Regions from separate parts of the Bradyrhizobium sp. 172 genome, predicted to be linked through region 2. Evidence: predicted binding sites of a transcription regulator. Region 2 holds the regulator's gene; each other region holds the start of a gene.

Region 1 (7,618 bases), 3.1 Mb from region 2:
CCTCGTGGATGATCCTTGCGGAGAGCGCTCCGCCGCGGCCGTCGGGAAGATCGCGTGTGGCGCAGGCATCGGCTGCGATCGTCGTGCGCAGGCCGAGGTCGAGCGCGGCGCGGGTGGTCGAGCTGATGCACATATGGGTCATGAAACCGGCCAGCACGATGTTCGTGCGTCCGGTTGCGGCCAGCCGGACTTGCAGGTCGGTGCCGGCAAAAGCGTTCGGCAGCGCTTTTTCGATCACGGCTTCGCTGGCGAGCGGCGCCACGTTCCTGACGATCGCGCCGCGCGCGGCCTCGCGGTCGAACAGGCTGCCGGCACGTCCCTTGTGCGCGATATGGAAGATCGCAGCGCCGCTCGCCCTCGCGCGGGCGAGCAGGCGCGCGGCGGCGGCGATTGCGGGCTCCGCGTCCGGCAAGGCGAGCGGCCCGGCGCAATATTCGTTCTGGATGTCGATTAGCACGAGGCAGGAATCGGCGAGCCTGGGCGGAGTGAGATCGGCGCCGGACAATTCAAGCAGGGTTTTTGGGGCGGTCATGCGGGTCGGGCCTTCCTAAGGCATATCGGATGGCGCCACAGTAGCGCGGCGGCGGCCTGCCAATGTGCAGGACTATTGCAGCATATGGCTGCAAATTTGCAGGAGCCCGTCGTGCCTGCTAGGCTCATCGCCATGAACTGGGACGATCTGCGCATCATCGCCGCGGTCAGGGACGAGGGCACCTATGCCGGCGCCAGCGCGCGGCTGCGCATCGACGAGACCACCGTCGGCCGCAGGCTCGCGCGCATCCAGCGCGATCTCGGCGTGCCGCTGTTCGATGCGGTGGACGGCCAGCGCCGGCCGACGCGGAGTTGCGAGGCGGTGCTGGCGCATGTCGAGGCGATGGCCGCACATGCCGCCGAGATCGGTCGCGTCGGCGAGAGTCTTGCAGGCCCGGTGGGACGCCTGCGTATCGCCTCCACCAACACGGTTGCCGAGGAGGTTCTGTCGCCGCGCGCGAGCGACTTCCTGCGCGCCAATTCCGGCCTGACGCTGCAATTCCTCACCTCGAGCGAGAACGTCAAGTTCTCGCGCTGGGAAGCCGATCTCGCTATCCGGCTGCGCAAGCCCGACAAGGGCGACTTCGCGATCTCCAGGCTCGGTGACGTCAAGCTCTATTATTTTGAGCCTGTCACGACCGAAGGCGAGCCGGTGCTGTGCGCCTATCCGGACGAACTCGGTGCCATTCCCGAGATGCAATTCCTGCGTATGAAGCAAGCCCACGCGCGCTGCGTTACCGACAACGTTCGCGTCATCCGTAACCTGATCCGCGCGCATCAGGCCGCCGGCGTGTTGCCGGAGCATGTCTGCGCGGACTTACTCGGCGATCGCCGCCTGCGCGCCACGCTGCTGCCTGGGCGCCGCGACGTCTGGCTGCTGGTGCAGAACCATCTCAAGCGCGATCCGGCGACGCGGCTCACCATCGAATGGATCCGCCGCTGCTTCAGCGATCTCGCGCGCGGTTGATTGCGACCCGTGAACGCGATCCGCGCGCGGCGCGACCAAGTTATGGGATTGCGTACGCGCGAGGGTTGCGTAATCTCGCGACGACTACGGGCTTGATCAGGGCAGGCGCATGACCACTCTTCATGAAACCATCCACCCGCAGGCCAAAGTGCGGGAATGGAAGGCGATCGTCATCCTGATCCTCCTGATTCCGGTGCTGTGGTCGCCGCCGTTCCTGTTTCGCATCTTCCTGTTTCAGCCGTTCAACATCCCTTCCGGCTCGATGACGCCGACGCTGGTCGTCGGCGACTACGTCTTTGCTGCAAAATATGCCTATGGCTATGGCCGTTATTCGTTTCCCTTCGCGCCGTCGTGGATCTCCGGGCGTTTCCGGGCCACCGATCCCGAGTATGGTGACGTCGTCGTGTTCCGGACGCCAAAGGACACCGCGGTCGACTATGTCAAGCGCGTGGTCGGGCTGCCCAGTGATCGCATCCAGATGCGGCAGGGCCAACTCATCCTCAATGACCGCCCGGTGACGCGCGTCGCTCTGAAGCAGGCATTCGCCGGCTCCACCTGCGGCGTGGATGACGGTGCGAAGGCCAAGCGCTGGCGCGAGACGCTGCCGAACGGCGCGTCCTACGTGACGCAGGACTGTGTCGACAACGGCTACTACGACAACACCGACGTCTACACCGTGCCGCCGGGCCATTTCTTCGTGCTCGGCGACAATCGCGACAACTCGAGTGACAGCCGCGTGATGTCGTCGATCGGATTCGTGCCGATGGACAATCTGGTCGGCAAGGTGACGCGGATATTCTGGTCGCTCGACCAGCACGGCGAACCGCACATGGAGCGGCTGGGGAAGGTGTGGTGAAGCCCCACTGTCATTCCGGGCTCCGCGCTGCTCCGGGATGGGACCACCGAAGAAAAACAAAACCCCGGCATCGCTGCCGGGGTTTCGCATTTTGTCGTTTGCCGGAATGGCTGGATCAGAAATCCATGCCGCCCATGCCGCCGCCCGGGGGCATCGCCGGACCGGAGCCGCCCTTCTTGGGCAACTCGGCGACCATGGCTTCCGTGGTGATCAAGAGCGCCGCAACCGAGGCTGCGTTCTGGATCGCGGTACGGACCACCTTGGTCGGGTCGATGATGCCCTTCTTGACGAGGTCGACATATTCGCCGGTCTGGGAGTCGAAGCCGTAGGCGTACGACTTGTTCTCAAGGACCTTGCCGACGATCACGGAGCCATCTTCACCGGCGTTGATCGCGATCTGGCGAGCGGGCGCGGAGAGCGCCTTGCGCACGATCTCGACGCCGGTCTTCTGGTCGTCGTTCTTGGTGCGCAGGCCCTTGAGCTGCTCGGAGGCACGGAGCAGGGCGACGCCGCCGCCCGGGACGATGCCTTCCTCGACCGCCGCGCGGGTCGCATGCATCGCGTCATCAACGCGATCCTTGCGCTCCTTCACCTCGACCTCGGTCGCGCCGCCGACGCGGATCACCGCGACGCCGCCTGCGAGCTTGGCAAGACGCTCCTGGAGCTTCTCACGGTCGTAGTCCGAGGTGGTTTCCTCGATCTGCGCCTTGATCTGCGACACGCGCGCTTCGATGTCGGCCTTCTTGCCGGCGCCGTTGACGATCGTGGTGTTCTCCTTGTCGATCATCACCTTCTTGGCGCGACCGAGCATGTTGAGCGTGACGTTCTCGAGTTTGATGCCGAGATCTTCCGAGATCGCCTGGCCACCGGTCAGGATCGCGATGTCCTGCAGCATGGCCTTGCGGCGATCGCCGAAGCCCGGAGCCTTGACGGCCGCGACCTTCAGGCCGCCACGGAGACGGTTCACGACTAGGGTGGCAAGCGCTTCGCCTTCGACGTCCTCGGCGACGATGACCAGCGGCTTGCCGGTCTGCACCACGGCCTCGAGCAGCGGCAGCAGCTCGTTCAGCGAGGAGAGCTTCTTCTCGTTGATGAGGATGTAGGCGTCGTCCATCTCAACGCGCATCTTGTCGGCGTTGGTGACGAAGTAGGGCGAGATGTAGCCGCGGTCGAACTGCATGCCCTCGACGACGTCGAGCTCGGTCTCGAGCGACTTGGCTTCCTCGACGGTGATGACACCCTCGTTGCCGACCTTCTTCATGGCGTCGGCGAGGAACTTGCCGATCTCCGCGTCGCCGTTGGCCGAGATGGTGCCGACCTGGGCGATCTCGTCGTTCGAGGTCACCTTCTTGGAGTTCTTGACGAGGTCCGCAACGACGGCTTCGACCGCGAGATCGATACCGCGCTTCAGATCCATCGGGTTCATGCCGGCGGCAACCGACTTGGCGCCTTCGCGCACGATCGCCTGGGCCAGCACGGTCGCGGTGGTGGTGCCGTCGCCGGCCGCGTCAGCGGACTTGGAGGCGACTTCGCGCACCATCTGCGCGCCCATGTTCTCGAACTTGTCCTCGAGCTCGATCTCCTTGGCGACGGTGACGCCGTCCTTGGTGATGCGGGGAGCGCCGAACGACTTGTCGAGCACGACGTTGCGGCCCTTCGGACCGAGCGTGACCTTCACCGCGTTGGCGAGAATGTCGACGCCGCGAAGCATCTTGTCGCGCGCATCGACCGAGAATTTGACTTCTTTAGCTGCCATCTGGATTTTTTCCTTAGGTGTTTAACTGGATAAGAGAGGGGCTCTTAGGCCGCCTTCTTCTTGGAAGCGGGGACGTCGAGGACGCCCATGATGTCGCTTTCCTTCATGATCAGCAGGTCGACGTTGTCGATCTTGACCTCGGTGCCGGACCACTTACCGAACAGCACGCGGTCGCCGACCTTCAGGTCGATCGGGATCAGCTTGCCAGCTTCGTCGCGGCCACCCGGGCCGACGGCGACGATCTCGCCCTGCGAGGGCTTTTCCTTCGCCGTGTCGGGAATGATGATGCCGCCAGCGGTCTTCTCTTCTGCGTCGATGCGCTTGACCACGACGCGGTCGTGAAGCGGACGGAAATTCATGCAGTTCTCCTAAGCTTTTGCACGATTTGGGAATTTTGGGTTGTTAGCAGTCTACGCCGGCGAGTGCCAGCGCAGGCACAACTGAGATAAGGCAGGATTTTGGCGGGAGCAAGGGCTTGTAGCAGAAAAATAGCACTCGGAGGCGCCGCCTGCCAAAATCTCTTTCCATCGTTAATCGCGCTCGGCGCAGTATTAGCACGGAGCTAGATCTGCTGCTAACGCATTGAATTTCAACAGCTTGTTAAACTTTTGGGCTTGAGATGGATTGTCAGTTTGCGTCACATTTCTCTTATGTGAGCGCATCAGCAGCGGGTGGCTCTTAAGGCGCACCGGAAAGCCACTCCTTGAATGCGCTCCTGCAAAGGAGGTTGGCATGGGCTTGCGGAGTGGAGCCGTTTCGGACGATTTCCGGAAACAGCTGCTGGGTTACGGAATGACGACGGCGCAGATTCTCTACCGGATGCCGGATCATCCCTCGCTGCTCCAGACTTACGTCTGGCAGGACTACGACATGTTTCCGAAATTTCCGGCGCTGAAGGATTTTCTGGCGTTCTGGCAGGAAAAGCTCGACGGACCGCTTCACTCGGTGACAGTGGCGCATTCCAAGCTGATCAAGCCGGCCGAGTTGCGCGCGGTGGACGGAGTATTCCGGCTGCATTGAAGGGCGGAGCTGTAGGGTGGGTTAGCGTCAGTGTAACCCCCCATGCTTCAACGCTTGCGCAAAGAAGTGGTGGGTACGTTAGCGCTAACCCGCCCTGCGATTTCGCATTCTGTGCTAGCCTCTCCCCATAACAACAGGGGAGGCCGCCCATGGCCAAGAAAGCAAAATCGCGCAGCGCATCGCAAGCCGCGGTGAAGAGGCGTAGCGGGGCCAAACCCGCAGCACGATCCACGGCGCGCACGGCGGTGAAGGCAAAAGCCCCCACGACAACGGCAAAGTCATCCGCCAAGAAACCGGCGCGGCCCAAGCAGCGCATTGCGATCAGCCATCACCGCGAGGAAGACTTCAAAGCCGACGGTCTGCGTACCTACGCGAAATATCGCGACCTCGGCATCGCCGCCGCCAGCCACGGCCTCGCGCAGGCGCACGTGATCCGGCTGCAAGGCCCCTGCAATCCGGACGAAGTGTCGAAGCTGCACTTTCACGACGTCGAATTCCAGATGGTCTACGTGCTCAAGGGCTGGGTGAAGACCTATATGGACGGAGTGGGCGAGACGCTGATGAAAGAAGGTAGCGCCTGGACCCAGCCGCCGAAGATCAAGCACATGATCCTGGACTATTCGGACGACGTCGAGCTGCTGGAGGTGATCCTGCCGGCGGAGTTCAGGACCGTGGAGTTTAAGGCGTAGGCGAGGCGGAGATCAGCCGCCGTCGTTGCAATAGCGTTTCCACATCGCGCGATAGGCATCGTCCACCGCTTGCACGTATGAGATTGGGTTGCCGGCGGCGGCAGCCCTGATCTGTCCGGGCAGTTCGCCGCGCAACTTATCGAGCTCGCCGATCTGCAACCCACGGCTCGCTGCGATTTCGACATAGGCCTCATCGCTGTCCGCGACCCACTCCGGCAGGCCCAGCGCGGTGAGGATGGAGCCGGCAGCACGGCTCGGCAGGCTGTGACCGAGCTTCGCCACCACCGGCACGCCCATCTGCAAGGCTTCCCACGTGCTGACGCCGCCATTCTGCGGGAATGGGTCGAGGCCAATATCGACGCGATTGAACGTTGCCAGATGTTCGTCTCGCGACGTGGCTCCGAGCAGATCGACGCGTTCGGCCGGCAACCGGCAAGCGGCAAACCGCGCCAGCAGATTGTCGCGGACCAGCTGAGCGTCCAGTGCAGTATCCTTGATCAGCAGTCGCGAACCCGGCACCCGCTCGAGAATCCTAGACCAGACTTCCACCGCCTCGTTCGAAATCTTGCTGATGCGGTTGAAGACACCGAATGTGATGAAGCCGTTCGCGAGCGCCGGCGTCGGCGCCCGCGCAATCCCGGGTGGCAGCGGCGCCAGCGTCACAAAGCACGGCAGGTCAACGATGGTCTCCGCAAACAGATGCCGAACCGCGGCAGGAATCGCGACCGGGTCCGAGAATAGATAATCGATGGTTGGCAACCCGGTCCCGGTACCATGGCCCCAGCCATGCGCCTGAACAGGTGCCGGTTTGCGCGCAAACACACCGAGGCGGTTTCCGCTGGTGTGGCCGGACAGATCGATCAGGATATCGACGCCGTCGGCGCGGATCTGAGCGGCGAGGCGATCGTCGGACCATTGCGAGGCGTCGCGCCAGCGATCGGCGATCCCCTGAAACTCGCTGGTCGTCGCATCCGTTTTCGGTGAACAAGCGTAGCACACGATCTCGAACTGTGCCCGATCATGGTGCTGCAGGACCGGCTCGAAAATGAACGCCGCTGAATGTGTGTGAAAATCCGACGAGACATAACCCAGCACCAGACGGCGATCCGGATCGCGGCTGTTCTCATGCGATCCCGCCGCTGCTGAGGCGATCTTCGCACCGATCTGCTCCCACCATACATGTCGCGCTTGCTGATGCTGCGCAACGCTGGCGTCGGCCATGAAATCGAGGGTGAATATCTTGCTGGAGATCGTGCTCTGATCAGGCTCGATGTCGAGAGCTCTGTCGAAACTGGCGAGGGCTTCGTCGACCCGGCCAAGTGCCGCGAGACATTGGCCGAGCAGGCTGTGGGCCTGAGAGAAGCCGGGATCGGCCGCGAGAGCCTTCTCGCAATCGGACAATGCTTCGGCAACTTGCCGGGTCAGGAGCAAGATACTGGCCCGCCAGAGCCATCCATTCGCGTCGTCGGGTGCGAGGGCGATTGCGCGATTGCAATCCGCCATGGCTTCGTCAAATCGCTGAAGCTCCCGCAATGCAACGGCGCGGGTCGACAGCGCCGAGGCGTAGTCAGGCTTGATCGATAGCGCGCGGTTTAAGCTTGCGATCGCTTCGTCATAGGCGCGCACACGGCAGAGCGCCCAACCCCGGCCGTTATGGGCTTCGGAAAGTCTTCCGTCGATTGCGAGCGCCTTGTCGTAGCTCTCGAGCGCTTCCTGGTAAAGTTCAAGGGCCGCGCTTGCGTTGCCGAGATTGGACAGGGCCAAGGCGTAGTTGGGGCGAAGGGCGAGGGCCTTCCGAT
Region 2 (7,618 bases):
CCGCGCGAGGCGGCCTCCGTCGTCTCAGGTGTGTTTGTCGGGGACGGCTTTGCGCGCATAATCAGACGAACTTAGGTATGATCCCCGGGGCTGGGAACCGGTCCCCGGAAAAAGATCGTGCCTGGGCGAGGCAAGGGGCGAGGCAGGACTGGAATGTGATCCATTCGGCATCACATTCCCCAGGGAATGAAGCGTCAGCGCCATATTCGCGGCGGAAACGCCGCCTTGATGCTGGGTGACGGACGGCAGACAGCTAGCCAGAACTTGAAAGGAAGCCGCGTTAAGCGGGCATTATCCTTTTGTTTGAGTTAACTATTTGCCGACAATATGCCTGAATCCATGGCCGGTGTCGTGGAAAGAATGTCGTGACCGGCTGGCGACGGTCGGTCGGAAGAGAAACTGTCATGACGGGCCCACGTGATCCCAGATCCTCCTTTTCGGAGGAGTCTCCCGTTCAGGGGCCCCTGATGTCAGGGGCGACGCGGCGAAGCGCGCTCGGTCTGTTGCTCGGCGCGCCGCTGCTGTCGGCCTGCGCCGGCGTGCAGCAGAGCCTGAGCCAGTTCTCCAATCCGTTCAGCAGTTCCTCCCCGCCTCCGGCCCAGCCGGCCGGCCCGCCGCAACAGGCGACGACCGCCGGCACCGGCGGGGTGAAGGTTGCCGTGATCCTGCCGCTGTCGGCATCTGGCAATGCCGGCCTTGCCGCGCAGTCGATGCGCAACGCCGCCGAGATGGCGCTGGCCGAGTTCCAGAATCCCAACATCCAGCTCCTGATCAAGGACGACAATGGTAGCCCGCAGGGCGCGCAGGCCAGTGCGCAGCAGGCGGTCGATGAGGGCGCCGAGATCATCCTGGGGCCGCTATTCGCGCAGTCGGTGCCTGCGGTGGCGCAGATCGCGCGCACGCGCGGCATCCCGGTGATGGCGTTCTCGACCGATTCCAGCATCGCCGGCCGCGGTGTCTATCTGCTGAGCTTCCTGCCGGAGTCCGACGTCAACCGCATCGTCGAATATTCCGCCAGCATCGGGAAGCGCTCCGTCGCCGTGCTCGTGCCCGACAATGCCTATGGCAATGTGGTCGAGGCCGCGGTGAAGGCGGCGGTGCCGCGCCGCGGAGGGCGCATCGTCGCGTTCGAGAAATACGGCGCCGATCGCGCCACGCCGGCCCGGACCGTGGCGCAGCAGCTCGGCAGCGCCGATGCGCTGTTCATCGCCGATGATGGCGACGCCGTCGTCTCGGTCGCCGATGCGATGAGCGCGGCGGGTGCGAATCTGCGCAATATCCAGCTGCTCGGCACCGGCCTGTGGGACAGTCCGCGCGTCTATGCCAGCTCCAACTTGCAAGGCGGCCTCTACGCCGCGCCGGACCCGGCCGGCTTCCGCGCCTTCTCCGGCCGCTATCGCACCAAATATGGCGCCGAGCCCGTGCGCACCGCCACGCTTGCCTATGATGCGGTCGCCCTGGTGGCCGCGCTGGCGCGTACGCAGGGCACGACGCGCTTTTCGTCGGACGTGCTCACCAATCCCTCTGGCTTTGCCGGCATCGACGGCCTGTTCCGCTTTCGCGCCGACGGCACCAATGAGCGGGGCTTGGCGGTGATGAAGGTCACGACCGGCGGCGGCGTTGCGGTCGCGGGCTCGCCGAAGAGCTTTGGGGCGTAGCTGTTTCCTCGACGTCGTCCTGGCTTTCGCCAGGACGACGATGGAGAGACTTTACGCCGCGAGATCCGCGACCACCGCGTCCAGCACCGGAAAACCGCTGCTCGTCACGCGCAGCCGTCCCGTTGCATCCACCGTGATTGCACCTTCTTCGCTCAGCAGCGTGATGCGCTTGGGATCGAGTGAGCGGCCGGAGAGCGCTTTGTAACGCTCGGGGTCGATGCCCTCGGCGAGGCGCAATCCCATAAGCAGGAATTCGTCGGCGCGCTCTTCGCTGTTGAGGAGATCGTCGGTGACGACGCCGTGGCCGTTGGTCTCGACCCGCATCAGCCAGGCTTCGGGGCGCTTCTCGGTGGCGGTCGCGTGCCTGATACCGTCGATGTCGAGGCGGCCATGGGCGCCGGGGCCGATGCCGGCATATTCTTCGCCGCGCCAGTAGACCAGATTGTGCCGGCACTCGGCGCCGCGCCGCGCGTGATTTGAAATCTCGTAGGCGGGCAGGCCGAGCCTGTCGCAGGTCTCCTGCGTGACGTCGTAGAGCGCGCGTGCGACCGCTTCATCCGGCGTCTTCAGCTTGCCGGCTTGATGTAGGCCGAAGAACGGCGTGCCTTCTTCGATCGTCAATTGATAGAGCGACAGATGCTCGGCCGCCTCGCCGATCGCGAGACGCAATTCATCGGCCCACATCGCCGGCGTCTGGTCGGGACGGGCGTAGATCAGGTCGAACGAATAGCGATCGAACGAGCGGCGCGCGATAGCGACGGCATCGAGGGCCTCGCGCGCGCTGTGCATGCGGCCGAGCGCTTTCAGCGAGGCATCGTCGAGCGCCTGCACGCCGAGCGAGACGCGGTTGACGCCGGCGGCGCGATAGCCGGCGAAGCGCGTAGCCTCGACGCTGGTCGGGTTTGCCTCCAGCGTGACTTCGACGTCTTTCGCCACGGTCCAGTGCTTGCCGATGGCGTCGAGCACAGCGCCGACGGTTGCAGGCTGCATGAGCGAGGGCGTACCGCCGCCGAGAAAGATCGAGGTGACTTCGCGTCCGGGCGCGCGCTCGGCGGTCGCAGCGATTTCGCGCGCGAATGCTGACGCAAACCGCGGCTCGTCGATCGGGGCGTGGCGAACGTGGCTGTTGAAGTCGCAATAGGGGCACTTCGACAGGCAGAACGGCCAGTGCACGTAGACGCCGAAGGCTTCCTTAGCGCGGCTCAAGGCAGATCTCCGCCAGTTTCACGAAGGCGCGGGCACGATGCGACAGGCCGAGACCGAGCGGCGGCAGGCCGTGCTTCTCGATGCTCTCCATCTCGCCGAAGGTGCGGCTATGGCCGTCGGGCAAAAACATCGGGTCGTAGCCGAAGCCGGCGGTGCCGCGCGGCGGCCACACCAGCGTGCCGTCGACGCGCCCCTCGACCTCTTCGAGATGATCGTCGGGCCATGCAACGCAGAGCGCGGAAACGAAGTGCGCCTTGCGTTTGGCCGGCGTGGTCGCGCCGCGCTCCTGCAACAGACGCTCGATCTGCGCCATCGCTGCGGCAAAATCCTTGTTCGGGCCGGCCCAGCGCGCCGAGTAGATGCCGGGCGCGCCGTCGAGCGCGTCGACCACGATGCCGGAATCATCGGCGAAAGACGGCAGCTTCGTTGCCTGCGCCGCCGCGATCGCCTTGATCGCGGCATTGCTGCGGAAATCGTTTCCGGTTTCTTCCGGCTCGGGAAGGCCGAGCTCGCCGGCCGACACTGCTTCGATGCCGTAAGGCGCGAGTAGCTCCTTCATCTCGGCGAGCTTGCCGGGATTATGGGTCGCGATAACCAGCTTTCCGGTGATTCGGCGGTGCATCGGGCTATTGACTACGCTACCGCCAGTTTCTGCAAGTCCACGAGACGCGCGACGCCCTTGCGCGCCAGCGCCATCAACGCCAGGAACTCGGCTTCCGTGAATGGCTCGCGTTCCGCGGTGCCCTGGACCTCGATGATGCGGCCATCGCCGGTCATGACGAAATTGGCGTCGGTGTCGGCTTCGGAGTCCTCGGCATAGTCGAGGTCGAGCACGGGCGTGCCCTTGTAGATGCCGCAGGAGATCGCGGCGACGTTGTCGCGCAACACATTGGCCTTGACCATGTTGCGCGCCTTCATCCAGCTGACGCAATCGGCGAGCGCGACCCAGGCACCGGTGATCGAGGCGGTGCGGGTGCCGCCGTCGGCCTGGAGCACGTCGCAATCGACCGTGATCTGGCGCTCACCGAGCGCTTCGAGATTGATGATGGTGCGAAGCGAGCGGCCGATCAGGCGCTGGATTTCGACGGTGCGGCCGCTCTGCTTTCCGGCGGAGGCCTCGCGGCGGGTGCGTTCCGAGGTCGCGCGCGGCAGCATGCCGTATTCGGCGGTGACCCAGCCGCGGCCCTGGCCCTTCAGCCATGGCGGCAGGCGGTCTTCCAGCGTGGCGGTGACCAGCACGTGGGTGTCGCCGAATTTCACCAGGCACGAGCCTTCCGCATATTTGACCACGCCGCGCTCCAGCGTCACGGGGCGCAATTCGTCGGGCGCACGGCGGCTTGGCCGCATGGGAAATCCTCCAAAACTCTCAAAAAAGTGCTGTTGGCGGTGCTTGTAGGGGGGGTGAGGGTGGGCGGCAAGGGGGAAGATCGAGGCCTTCTTCACCCCCGATTTCCAATCCGCCAACGCCACGCTTGTCAGAAGCATCCGGGATAGACAAATTACCTGTGTCTTAGAGGAGTTACCGTCTGTGGCCCATCACGATCCGATCCATCTGATCGCGCCGCGCGCGGGCCTCGCCCAGCTCAACGAGCGTTCCCGCGACATCTTTCGTCAAATCGTCGAAAGCTATCTCGCGACCGGGGAGCCGGTGGGCTCGCGCAATATTTCGCGCCTGATTGCCATGCCGCTTTCGCCGGCCTCGGTCCGCAACGTCATGGCCGATCTGGAACAGCTTGGCCTAATCTACGCCCCGCACACCTCCGCCGGCCGATTGCCGACGGAACTTGGCCTGCGGTTCTTCGTCGATGCCCTGATGCAGGTCGGCGACCTCAATGACAGTGAACGGCAGGCGATCCAGAGCCAGTTGACCTCCGTCGGCCACGCGCAATCGGTGGAGGCTGCGCTCGAGGAGGCATTGACGCGGCTCTCCGGCCTGACCCGCGCCGCCGCCGTCGTGCTGACGCCGAAATCCAATGCGCGGCTGAAACATATCGAATTCGTCCGCTTGGAACCGGAAAAGGCATTGGTGATCCTGGTCGGCGAGGACGGGCAGGTCGAAAATCGCGTGTTGACGCTGCCGCCGGGAGTTCCATCCTCGGCGTTGACCGAAGCCGGCAACTTCCTCAATGCCCGCATTCGGGGCCGGACCCTGGCCGAGGCGCGGCTGGAGCTCGAGACCGCGCTCGGAGAGGCGCGCACCGAGCTCGATCAGCTGACGCACAAGGTGATCTCGGCCGGCATCGCCAGCTGGTCCGGCGGCGAGAACGAGGATCGTCAGCTCATCGTCCGCGGCCACGCCAATCTGCTCGAGGATTTGCATGCGCTGGAGGATCTCGAGCGCGTTCGCCTGCTGTTCGACGATCTCGAGACCAAGCGCGGCGTGATCGACCTGCTCGGCCGGGCCGAAACCGCGGAAGGCGTGCGGATCTTCATCGGCAGTGAGAACAAGCTGTTCTCGCTGTCGGGTTCGTCCACCATCATCTCGCCCTATCGGGACGCCGCCGGCCATATCGTCGGCGTTTTGGGCGTGATCGGGCCGACGCGGCTGAATTATGCCCGCGTGATCCCCACCGTGGACTACGCTGCCCGCATCGTCAGCCGGCTCTTGGGGGGCTGACCGGCGGCCGGGCCGATCACGGGCGCTTGATTTTCGCCGCCCGAAGCACGATATCCGGGCCAGAAACCCCCTGAGACGAATGCGAAAAGAGAGCCGATGACCGATCGAGACCGGCAACCCGAAGACACGAGTGCTGCGGCCGGCGAGCCCGTGGTGTCAAAACCCTACATCATGCCCGACGATCCCGAGCCCGGCTCCGTCGAGCTTCTGCAGAAGGAAGTCGCCGAGGCGCGCGACCGCATGCTGCGGACGCTGGCCGAAATGGAGAATTTGCGCAAGCGGACCACCAAGGAGGTCGCGGATGCCCGCCTCTACGGCATCACCGGCTTTGCCCGCGACGTGCTCGACATCGCCGACAACCTGCAGCGCGCGCTCGATGCCGTTCCGGCCGAAGCCCGTGCGGCGGCCGATGCAGGCCTCGCCTCGCTGATCGAGGGCGTCGAGCTGACTGAGCGCTCGCTGCTCAGCGCGCTGGAAAAACACGGCGTGAAGAAGTTCGACCCCTCGGGCCAGAAGTTCGACCCGAACTTCCAGCAGGCGATGTTCGAGGTGCCCGATGCGTCGGTGCCCGCAGGCACGGTCGTGCAGGTCATGCAGGCCGGCTACACCATCGGCGAGCGCGTGCTGCGTCCCGCCTTGGTCGGTGTCGCCAAGGGCGGCGCCAAGGTTGCGCCCGCTGCCAACAGCAACGAGCCGAACGGCGCGGCCAACTAAGTCGATCCTGATGGCGAGGAGGCGCGTCAGCGCCGTCTCGAACCATGCAGGCCGCGCTGCTGCAGCGCGGCCTTCATCCTTCGAGACGCGCGCGAAGAAGCGCGCTCCTCAGGCTGAGGGTCTTGCAGTTTTTTGACCGGGCCTACGCGCTCGCCGCGATATCCGCGGACTGAATCCGCTTCACGCCGGCCTTTGCCATGTCGGCCCAGGCTTTTGCCAGCGAACCCTGATTGTCGATGCCGCGGCAGGCGTCTTCCACCACATAGACCTCGAAGCCCGCCTTGCGCGCGTCGAGCGCGGTCCAGGCGACGCAGAAATCCGTCGCCAGCCCCGCGACGAAGACGCGCTTGATCTTGCGCGCCTTCAGATAGCCGGCGAGACCGGTCGAGGTCTTGCCGTCGGCTTCGAGGAAGGCCGAATAGCTGTCGACGTCCTTGTGAAAACCCTTGCGGATGATGAGCTCGGCGTGCGGGATCGCAAGGTCTTTCGACAGCGCGGCGCCGTCGGTGCCCTGCACGCAATGGTCGGGCCACAGCACCTGCTTGCCGTAGGGAAGATCGACGGTCTCGAACGGCTTCTTGCCGGCGTGGACTGACGCGAAGGAAATATGGCCTTGCGTGTGCCAGTCCTGCGTCATCACCACGTTCGAAAATGCTTTCGAGATCTTGTTGATGACGGGCACCACCTGCTCGCCTTCCTTCACGGCGAGGCTGCCGCCGGGCAGGAAGCAATTCTGCACGTCGATCACGAGCAGCGCGGATGCATCGTCCGGCTTGATCGATGCCGCTGCCAGAATTGCGGTTGGCGCGAGCGCCACGAGCGCGCTCGTCCCGAGCGCCGCCAAGACTTGTCGCCGATCCAGCATCATTCGCCTCCCTCCAGGATGAACTCAACGGAGGGGGAGCCTAGTTCCGTTCGTATACGAACAGAAGCCCGAAAATGCAGCCGGCTTTGGTGAGTGGTTGGGCTTGAGCCGCGGGTTCGGTGCACCTCTCCCGCTTGCGGATGCTGCTAGCCCTTCGGCTGGATGCCGTCGCGGACCGCGCGGAAGCGGGTGAAGGCGGCCGGCCATTGCTCGCGCGGGGCGCTGGCGATGATGCGCAGCGAGGCGCCGCCGCTGCTGAAGCGGATCCACTGCACCACGGTCACCGGCGTCTTGTCCTTGCCGCTGACGCCGTCGATCCGGGTCTCGAAACCCTGCTGGCCGCTGATGCGGATCGGCTCGGACATGGTGACGCGCGACTCGCGCACGCCGGGAATCTGGAGCGCCGCCTCTTGGGCGAAGCGGGCGCGGTCGTCGGCGGCTTGCGGTGTGGCGCCAATCACGCCGAGGATGATAAACGGCTTCGATTCATAGCCGGAGCTCTCGTCGCCGTCGGCCAGGATGATACTCGAGCCCGGCGCCAGCGTGCGGACGTCCTTG
Region 3 (7,618 bases), 1.1 Mb from region 2:
GGCCTGCGCAAGGCGCCCGGCGCCATCTATGCGCTGGTGCAGACCGTGCTGTTGCAGGACGAGGCGCTGAAGCGTGCTCACAACCGCATCCAAGAGCTGGAGGCGGCGCAGGCGCCCGAGCAGGCGCAGTCCGGCGGTTTCCTGGACACCATGCGCGACACGCTATTCGGCGGGGGCCCGTCGCGCGGCTCGGTTCCGAACGTGCCGCCGCGTGACTCGCGGCCGGTATGGAACAGCGGCCAGGCGATGCAGCAGCCCCAGCCGGGCTATGGCCAACCACCGTACGGGCAGGCCTACGGCCAAGGACCGGGTCAGGGCTATGGTGCGCCGCCGATCGGCGGTGGCGGTGGCTCGTTCCTCGGCACGGCGGCGGCCGCCGCGGCCGGCGTCGTCGGCGGCTCGCTGCTGCTCTCCAGCATCCGCGGCATGATGGGCGGATCGCATCAGCAGGCCTTCGGCGACACCAATGCCCTGGGCGATCGCAGCCCCTGGACCGGCAGCGATCAGTCCGGCGGCTCGCTCGCGCGCGATGCCGGCCTCGACGACATCGGCTCGAACCGCGGCGATGCTTCCCGGCAGGGCTTCGCCGACCACGCTTCGAACGACGACCAGAATTACAACGATCAGAACGACAATGACGGCGGCAATGTCGACCTCGCCGACGACGGCGATTTCGGCGGCGGAGATGATGGCGGCAGCGATTACGCCTGACGCTTCTTATCCTTGCTCCAAACGAGAACGGCCGCCGATGAGGCGGCCGTTTTTGGTTCCGAGCGCTATGCGCCTACATCACCACGACCTTGGTGCCGACGTTGACGCGGCCGTAGAGATCGATGACGTCCTCGTTGCGCATGCGAATGCAGCCCGAGGAGACGTTGGTACCGATGGTCCAAGGCTCGTTGGAGCCGTGGATACGGTAGAGCGTCGAGCCGAGATACATCGCGCGCGCACCGAGCGGATTTTCGGGGCCGCCTTCCATATGCCTCGGCAGGTCAGGACGGCGCGCGATCATTTCCGCCGGCGGCGTCCAGGCCGGCCATTCGCGCTTGGCCGTGATCGACTTCACGCCGGACCAGGTGAAGCCGGGGCGGCCGACGCCGATGCCGTAGCGCATCGCGCGGCCGTTGCCCTCGACGAGGTAGAGGAATTTGTTCGGCGTATCGACCACGATCGTGCCGGCGCTTTCGTTGCCGCTATAGTCAACGAGTTGTTTCTCGAATTTCGGATCGAACTGACGCTGCCGCGGGTCGACCGCCTCCTGCTGGAGACCTGCGTCCTGCATCTGCGGTTCGCCCATCGGCGGCAGGCGGCGCTGGTCATAATAACCCGGCTGCTGCTGATACACCGGCTGCTGCGGAGCGTAGGCCGGACCGCGACCGGGCCCGTCACCGAAGATGAACTCGATGAAGCCGCCGCCCATGTTCGAATTGGACGCGACGCGAACCGGCGCAGGCGGCACCTGCGGCTGGTACAGCACCGCGGGCGGATCGTTCGGCACGCTATTGTCGAAGGCGCTGGCGCTGTTGACGCCGGCAAGGAAGGTGCAAGCGCTGCCAAGCAGCGCAACGGACATTTTCTTGAACATCGACGTACTCTGTACTGTTTCGTCTAGATCACATGCGTCGTGGCGAGGTGATGGCTGATCCGCACCCGCGACGTGGTCAATAAAGAGCAAAAGCCGTTTTGTTTGGTAAACGGAAACGCCATTTCGATTCACCACGTCGTCGGCAGCGGCGCAATTTGGCGATCAGCGTTTATTTTCGATGAACGCCGCGCACGCATGGTTAATCGCTCGTTTGCAAGCCGTCGCGCACAGCCGTACGACAGTTCCGGCTGTGAACTTCGTGTTAAATCGCTTCTGCCTACAAAGACGCGTGAGTGAGGTGGGGGGAGTTCTTGATGGCTATTCACCGCAAACGTTTTCGTGTCGAGGAGGCTATTGTCGGCGAGATGCCCAGCCCCGAAATGATTGAGGAGGCTGCGCCGATGCATAGCGAGATCATGGCCGAGTTGCGTGCGATCCGCACGCAGATGGCGAAGGGCACCGCGCCGTTGTCCGGCAGCGCCGCCATGGCGGCGATCGACGCCTCCACCGCCCACGAGCTCTCGGAAGCCCGTACCATGCTCGATACTTACCGAGCGCAGATCGAGCAGTGCGAGAAGCTGAAGGTCGAGCTCGACCTCATCCACGACGCCATCGACCGCACCAAGCGCGAGATCGCGACACTGCATGGCAAGAGCTTCGACGGCGGCGAAATGGCCAAGGTCAATGGCGAGCTCGGCGCGGTCGTCGGCGGTACCGAACAGGCGACCCAGCAGATCCTCGAAGCCGCCGAGTCGATCGACCAGGCGGCCAGCGCGATGGCCAAGGTGCAATCGGCCGATCAGCAGAAGCGGCTCGCCGACGATATCCAGGAACGCGTCATCTCGATCTTCGAAGCCTGCAACTTCCAGGACCTGACTGGTCAGCGCATCAGCAAGGTCATGAGCACGATGAAGTTCATCGAGCAGCACATCAATTCCATGATGGAAATCTGGGGCGGCGTCGACGCGATCAAGTCCCACGTCGTGCCGCAGGTCGACACCCGCAGCGATGACGACAAGCTTCTCAACGGCCCGAAGCTCGCAGGCGACGTCGGCCACGCCTCGCAGGACGACATCGACGCGCTGTTCGACTGAACGGACGCGACGCTCTGAATAACGAAACGCCGGCGCAAGCCGGCGTTTTTTTGTTGTCTATCGTCCCCCGCTGTCATCGTCCGCGCAGGCGGACGATCCAGTATTCCAGAGACGGCAATGATTGAGCCGAGAAGCCGCGGCGTACTGGATGTCCGCCTGCCGCCTACGCTAAAGCTTCGGCGCCCCTGGACCTCAACCCCGGCGAAGCCTTGGCGTAGCCGGGTCGCGGGGCATGACGAAGGATAGAGACTACGCCCTCGGCGCGCAGCGGACGTAGACCATGTTGCCGTAGCGGGTGGCGGCGTCCTTGTCGATGAAGCGGGTGATGAGGACGCGGCCGTCGAAGGAGACGATCTCGCGGTCCTGGTCGCCGGGCGTCGGACCTGCCGGCCCGATATAGTTCTTGCCGCTCGGCGAGCCCTTCAGGCGCAGCTCCTGCGGTGTTGCCTGGTCGGCCAGATGCATGATCACGCCGCCGGAGGAGCCGGCCGTGATCACGTAAGGATTTTTGCATTGGGCCCGGGCGGCAGCCTCGGTGCGGGCGCGGTCGGCCGGGTTCTGGAACGAGGCCAGGCCCCAGCGCCCGACGATCTCGTCGGCGCGGATCGACGCGGGCATTTCCGGACCGGTGCCGGGCTCGGCCTCGGGGGGCGGTGAGGACGAAGAAAAGGACGGCAGGCTCATGCCGCCGCCGCAGGCACCAAGCAGCAGCGCCAGGCAAGAAGCCGCCGCCAGATTGGCGACCGTGCGCGCGTGAGCTGAACTGATCATGGCATTCCCCCGGACAAAACCATGGCCGCACCCCTTACGCAGCCAAGCGCAAAACCGCTGCCGGAGCAATGACGTCCTTTAATACGCCGGCACCCCGAACAAGTTTCCAATGTCACCATCCTATATCCGTCTCACCAATCGCTTAACCACCTTTGCTTGACAGGATCGCGGCCAAGCCATATTCCCGGGCGCACCATTAGCACTCTGAAAGATGGATTGCTAACGCGCGCCGATCGATCCTCGGGAAGGGTGGACGGAAGCGCCGCCCGCCCACTTCCTCTCCTTCCGAAGCGAGCCTCCAAAGGGAAACGTCATGACTAAATCCAAATTTCGTCCGCTGCATGACCGTGTCGTGGTCAAACGTATCGACGCCGAGTCAAAGACCAAGGGCGGCATCATCATTCCGGACACGGCCAAGGAAAAGCCGTCCCAGGGCGAAGTCGTCGCCGTCGGCCCCGGTGGTCGCGACGAGGCCGGCAAGCTGATCCCGATCGACCTCAAGGTCGGCGACCGTGTGCTGTTTGGCAAGTGGTCGGGCACCGAGGTCAAGATCGACAACGATGAGCTCCTGATCATGAAGGAGTCGGACATTATGGGCGTGATGGCCTAAGGCCAGACGCCTGAACGGCCGCTGAATGCATGCCCGGGTCACTCGATCCGGGCATGCATCATTCCGCCGGGTTCGATCGCGGACCCCGGAATGAGGCGACCCAATTAGCAAGACACATCACGAAGAAGAGGAATTGCAGACCATGGCTGCCAAAGACGTCAAGTTTTCCGGAGACGCGCGCGAACGCATGCTGCGCGGCGTCGATATTCTCGCCAACGCCGTCAAGGTGACGCTCGGCCCGAAAGGCCGCAACGTGCTCATCGAGAAGTCGTTCGGCGCGCCCCGCATCACCAAGGACGGCGTCACCGTCGCCAAGGAGATCGAGCTCGAGGACAAGTTCGAGAACATGGGCGCCCAGATGGTGCGTGAGGTCGCCTCCAAGACCAACGACCTCGCCGGCGACGGCACCACCACCGCGACCGTGCTGGCCCAGTCCATCGTCCGCGAAGGCGCCAAGTCGGTTGCCGCCGGCATGAACCCGATGGACCTCAAGCGCGGCATCGACATCGCGGTCGCGGCCGTCGTCAAGGACATCGAGAAGCGCGCCAAGCCGGTCGCCGCCTCCTCCGAGGTCGCCCAGGTCGGCACCATTTCGGCCAACGGCGATGCCGCCATCGGCAAGATGATCGCGCAGGCGATGCAGAAGGTCGGCAACGAGGGCGTCATCACCGTCGAGGAGAACAAGTCACTCGACACCGAGGTGGACATCGTCGAGGGCATGAAGTTCGACCGCGGCTATCTCAGCCCCTACTTCGTCACCAACCCCGAGAAGATGACGGCCGAGCTCGAGGACGCTTACATCCTCCTGCACGAGAAGAAGCTGTCCGGCCTGCAGGCCATGCTGCCCGTGCTGGAAGCCGTGGTGCAGTCGGGCAAGCCGCTCGTCATCATCGCCGAGGACGTCGAGGGCGAGGCGCTGGCCACCCTGGTCGTCAACCGCCTCCGTGGCGGCCTGAAGGTCGCCGCCGTCAAGGCGCCGGGCTTCGGCGACCGCCGCAAGGCCATGCTCGAGGACCTCGCGATCCTCACCGGCGGCCAGCTGATCTCCGAAGACCTCGGCATGAAGCTCGAGAGCGTGACGGTGAAGATGCTTGGGCGCGCGGGCAAGGTTGTGATCGACAAGGAGAACACCACGATCGTCAAGGGCGCCGGCAGGAAGCCGGAGATCGAGGCCCGCGTCGGCCAGATCAAGGCCCAGATCGAGGAAACCACCTCGGATTACGACCGTGAGAAGCTCCAGGAGCGCCTCGCCAAGCTCGCAGGCGGCGTCGCGGTGATCCGCGTCGGCGGTGCCACCGAGATCGAGGTCAAGGAGAAGAAGGACCGCGTCGAGGATGCGCTCAACGCCACTCGCGCCGCGGTGCAGGAAGGCATCGTCCCCGGCGGCGGCGTCGCGCTGCTCCGCGCCAAGAAGGCGGTCGGCCGTCTGACCAACGCCAATGCCGACGTCCAGGCCGGCATCAACATCGTGCTGAAGGCACTGGAAGCCCCGATCCGCCAAATCTCCGAGAACGCGGGCGTGGAAGGCTCGATCGTCGTCGGCAAGATCCTGGAGAACAAGTCCGAGACCTTCGGCTTCGACGCCCAGACCGAGGAGTATGTCGACATGGTCGAGAAGGGCATCATCGACCCCGCCAAGGTGGTGCGTACCGCGCTCCAGGACGCCGCATCGATCGCCGGTCTGCTGGTGACCACCGAGGCCATGGTCGCGGAGTCGCCGAAGAAGGAAGCCGCCTCCGGCATGCCGGCCGGTGGCGGTATGGGCGGCTTCTAAGGCCGAACCTCGCCTGACAGTGCTGCGAAGGCCGCCTCCGGGCGGCCTTCTTTTTGCCGATCATGGCCCGTGCTTTCCAATTCAACCGGCGGCCAAAACCCACTACGGTGACGGCCGATTCGAATTGTTTGGGCCTGATCTCGTCGGAAAACCGCTTCACACTTTCCGGATCATGCCCACTTTGCCCGGGGATTTCGTCGATGCGCGCGCTTGTGTTTTGCTCCACGGCCGTTCTGGCGGCTCTGCTTGCAGGTTCGCCAGAGGTCGCATCCGCCCAGATGAAGCTGGCGCCGAAGGCCACGGCGCCCGGCGGCGTCGAGACGCGCTATTTCACCTCGATCGACGGGCTGATGGACGGCAATGCCGACGTGATCTTGAAAGAGACACGCCAGGGCAAGACCGTCACCGCAGCCGTGCTCGACGTCTGCTATCCCGTCGCGAAGAATTCCGACCGCAAGGACCGCTTCGTCGTCAATCTCCAGGTCGCGGGCCAGAACCTGACGGGTACGACGCAGAGCCTCGGCGCGAAGGCGCCGGTCACAGTCAAGCTGCTGCGCAAACAGGCCGGAGACACGTTCGAATTCCGCGGCCAGATCAGCATTGGCCAGACCGTGACCGAGGTCACCTCGCCCGACAATTCCGATCTCAGCGAGAAGGAATTCCTCGACAACCAGACCTCCGACGACGGCATCACGCCGCAGCCGAAGGACTTCACCGACGTCTCGCCGGAAGCGATCGCGGTCAAGGTCAAGCTGGATGCCGCGACCGAGTTCCTGAAGAGCCTGAAGGGCCAGGACGTCGAGGTGACGCTGGCGAGTCTCACCGTCGGCTGCGACGCGCTGCGCGCGGGCGAGCAGACCATCAACATGTCGGTCGATCCGGAGCGCGCCGGCGCGCTGCTGGCGAAATTCAAGGCGACGCCCGGCGTCACCGCCGCGGGCTGGACCGCGGGCATGACCGAGATGGACCGCACCATCCGCATTGCCGCCGCCGATTGGCGCGAGGGCGACAAGATCAACCGCGACAAGCTCGCGGCCGCGGTGGCTGGCGTGCTGAGCAGGACGCTCGCGGCAAAGCCGGTCTCGCAAAGCTTCAACCCGGCGACCGGCAAGCTCAAGCTGGTGTTCAAGCGACCGAACCAGGATTTTCCCGCGCTCGAGCTCACCGACACGATCGAGGTCGCGGGCCTCGTCTCGCCCGACAAGCCCGGCACGACCGACAAGCTCATGCTCTGGATCGGGAGTCCCGCGACCACGACCACTGACGAGAGCAGCGGCGCCAAGCTCAATCTCTCGGACGAAGCGACCGCGGACGAGGAAGGCGATCAGCCCGACGACAACGGTTCGGTCGAGGCGCTCACCAAGGAGCTGAAAGGCCAGCGCTGGGACGCCGACAAGTCGGTGTGGAAGTGATGTAGCCCGCATATCAACTCTCGGTCGTCGCCCGGCTTGACCGGGCGATCCAGTACTCCGAGAAGGTTTTGATGAATCGAGAAGCCGCGGCGTACTGGATTCCCCGCCTGCCGCCTGTGCTAAAGCTTCGGCGCCCCTGGACCTCAACCCCGGCGAAGCCTTGGCGTAGCCGGGTCGCGGGGAATGACAGCGGGGGCTAATTGCCGTTGACGCGAAAGCGCAGCGGCTTGGGGCCGACGAGCGTGAGCACGTCACCCTGGCGCTTCCAGGTCTCGACACTGCCCAGGGCTGCAACGAGATCGTCGTCGGCCTGGGCCCTTGCCGGCGGGCAGGAGCGGTCCTGGATCTGGCCGGGGACGAAGATCACGGTGT

The links. The regulator HrcA, encoded in region 2, represses chaperone genes, less so after heat shock. The targets are predictions, from matches to a motif close to GTTAGCACTCNCNNNNNGNGAGTGCTAAC.
Region 1: the regulator HrcA is predicted to act here: its motif matches at 4,512-4,540, upstream of IVB07_RS14600 (co-chaperone GroES).
Region 3: the regulator HrcA is predicted to act here: its motif matches at 3,646-3,674, upstream of IVB07_RS05125 (co-chaperone GroES).

Annotation. Positions count from the first base shown of each region.
Region 1 covers NZ_CP064701.1:3,060,670-3,068,287, forward strand. Annotated here, with positions in the region: gene IVB07_RS14580 (cysteine hydrolase family protein) at 1-532, opposite strand, end outside; gene IVB07_RS14585 (LysR family transcriptional regulator) at 665-1,498, shown strand; gene lepB (signal peptidase I) at 1,608-2,354, shown strand; gene groL (chaperonin GroEL) at 2,470-4,110, opposite strand; gene IVB07_RS14600 (co-chaperone GroES) at 4,155-4,469, opposite strand; gene IVB07_RS14605 (usg protein) at 4,843-5,130, shown strand; gene IVB07_RS14610 (cupin domain-containing protein) at 5,280-5,819, shown strand; gene IVB07_RS14615 (tetratricopeptide repeat protein) at 5,832-7,618, opposite strand, start outside.
Region 2 covers NZ_CP064701.1:8,113,376-8,120,993, reverse strand. Annotated here, with positions in the region: gene rsmI (16S rRNA (cytidine(1402)-2'-O)-methyltransferase) at 1-59, opposite strand, end outside; gene IVB07_RS38380 (penicillin-binding protein activator) at 468-1,658, shown strand; gene hemW (radical SAM family heme chaperone HemW) at 1,710-2,864, opposite strand; gene rdgB (RdgB/HAM1 family non-canonical purine NTP pyrophosphatase) at 2,851-3,486, opposite strand; gene rph (ribonuclease PH) at 3,498-4,211, opposite strand; gene hrcA (heat-inducible transcriptional repressor HrcA) at 4,393-5,481, shown strand; gene grpE (nucleotide exchange factor GrpE) at 5,578-6,195, shown strand; gene pncA (bifunctional nicotinamidase/pyrazinamidase) at 6,338-7,060, opposite strand; gene IVB07_RS38345 (hypothetical protein) at 7,207-7,618, opposite strand, start outside.
Region 3 covers NZ_CP064701.1:1,092,442-1,100,059, reverse strand. Annotated here, with positions in the region: gene IVB07_RS05145 (DUF2076 domain-containing protein) at 1-711, shown strand, start outside; gene IVB07_RS05140 (L,D-transpeptidase) at 785-1,585, opposite strand; gene IVB07_RS05135 (protein phosphatase CheZ) at 1,900-2,679, shown strand; gene IVB07_RS05130 (hypothetical protein) at 2,929-3,450, opposite strand; gene IVB07_RS05125 (co-chaperone GroES) at 3,764-4,060, shown strand; gene groL (chaperonin GroEL) at 4,203-5,834, shown strand; gene IVB07_RS05115 (hypothetical protein) at 6,035-7,246, shown strand; gene IVB07_RS05110 (META domain-containing protein) at 7,443-7,618, opposite strand, start outside.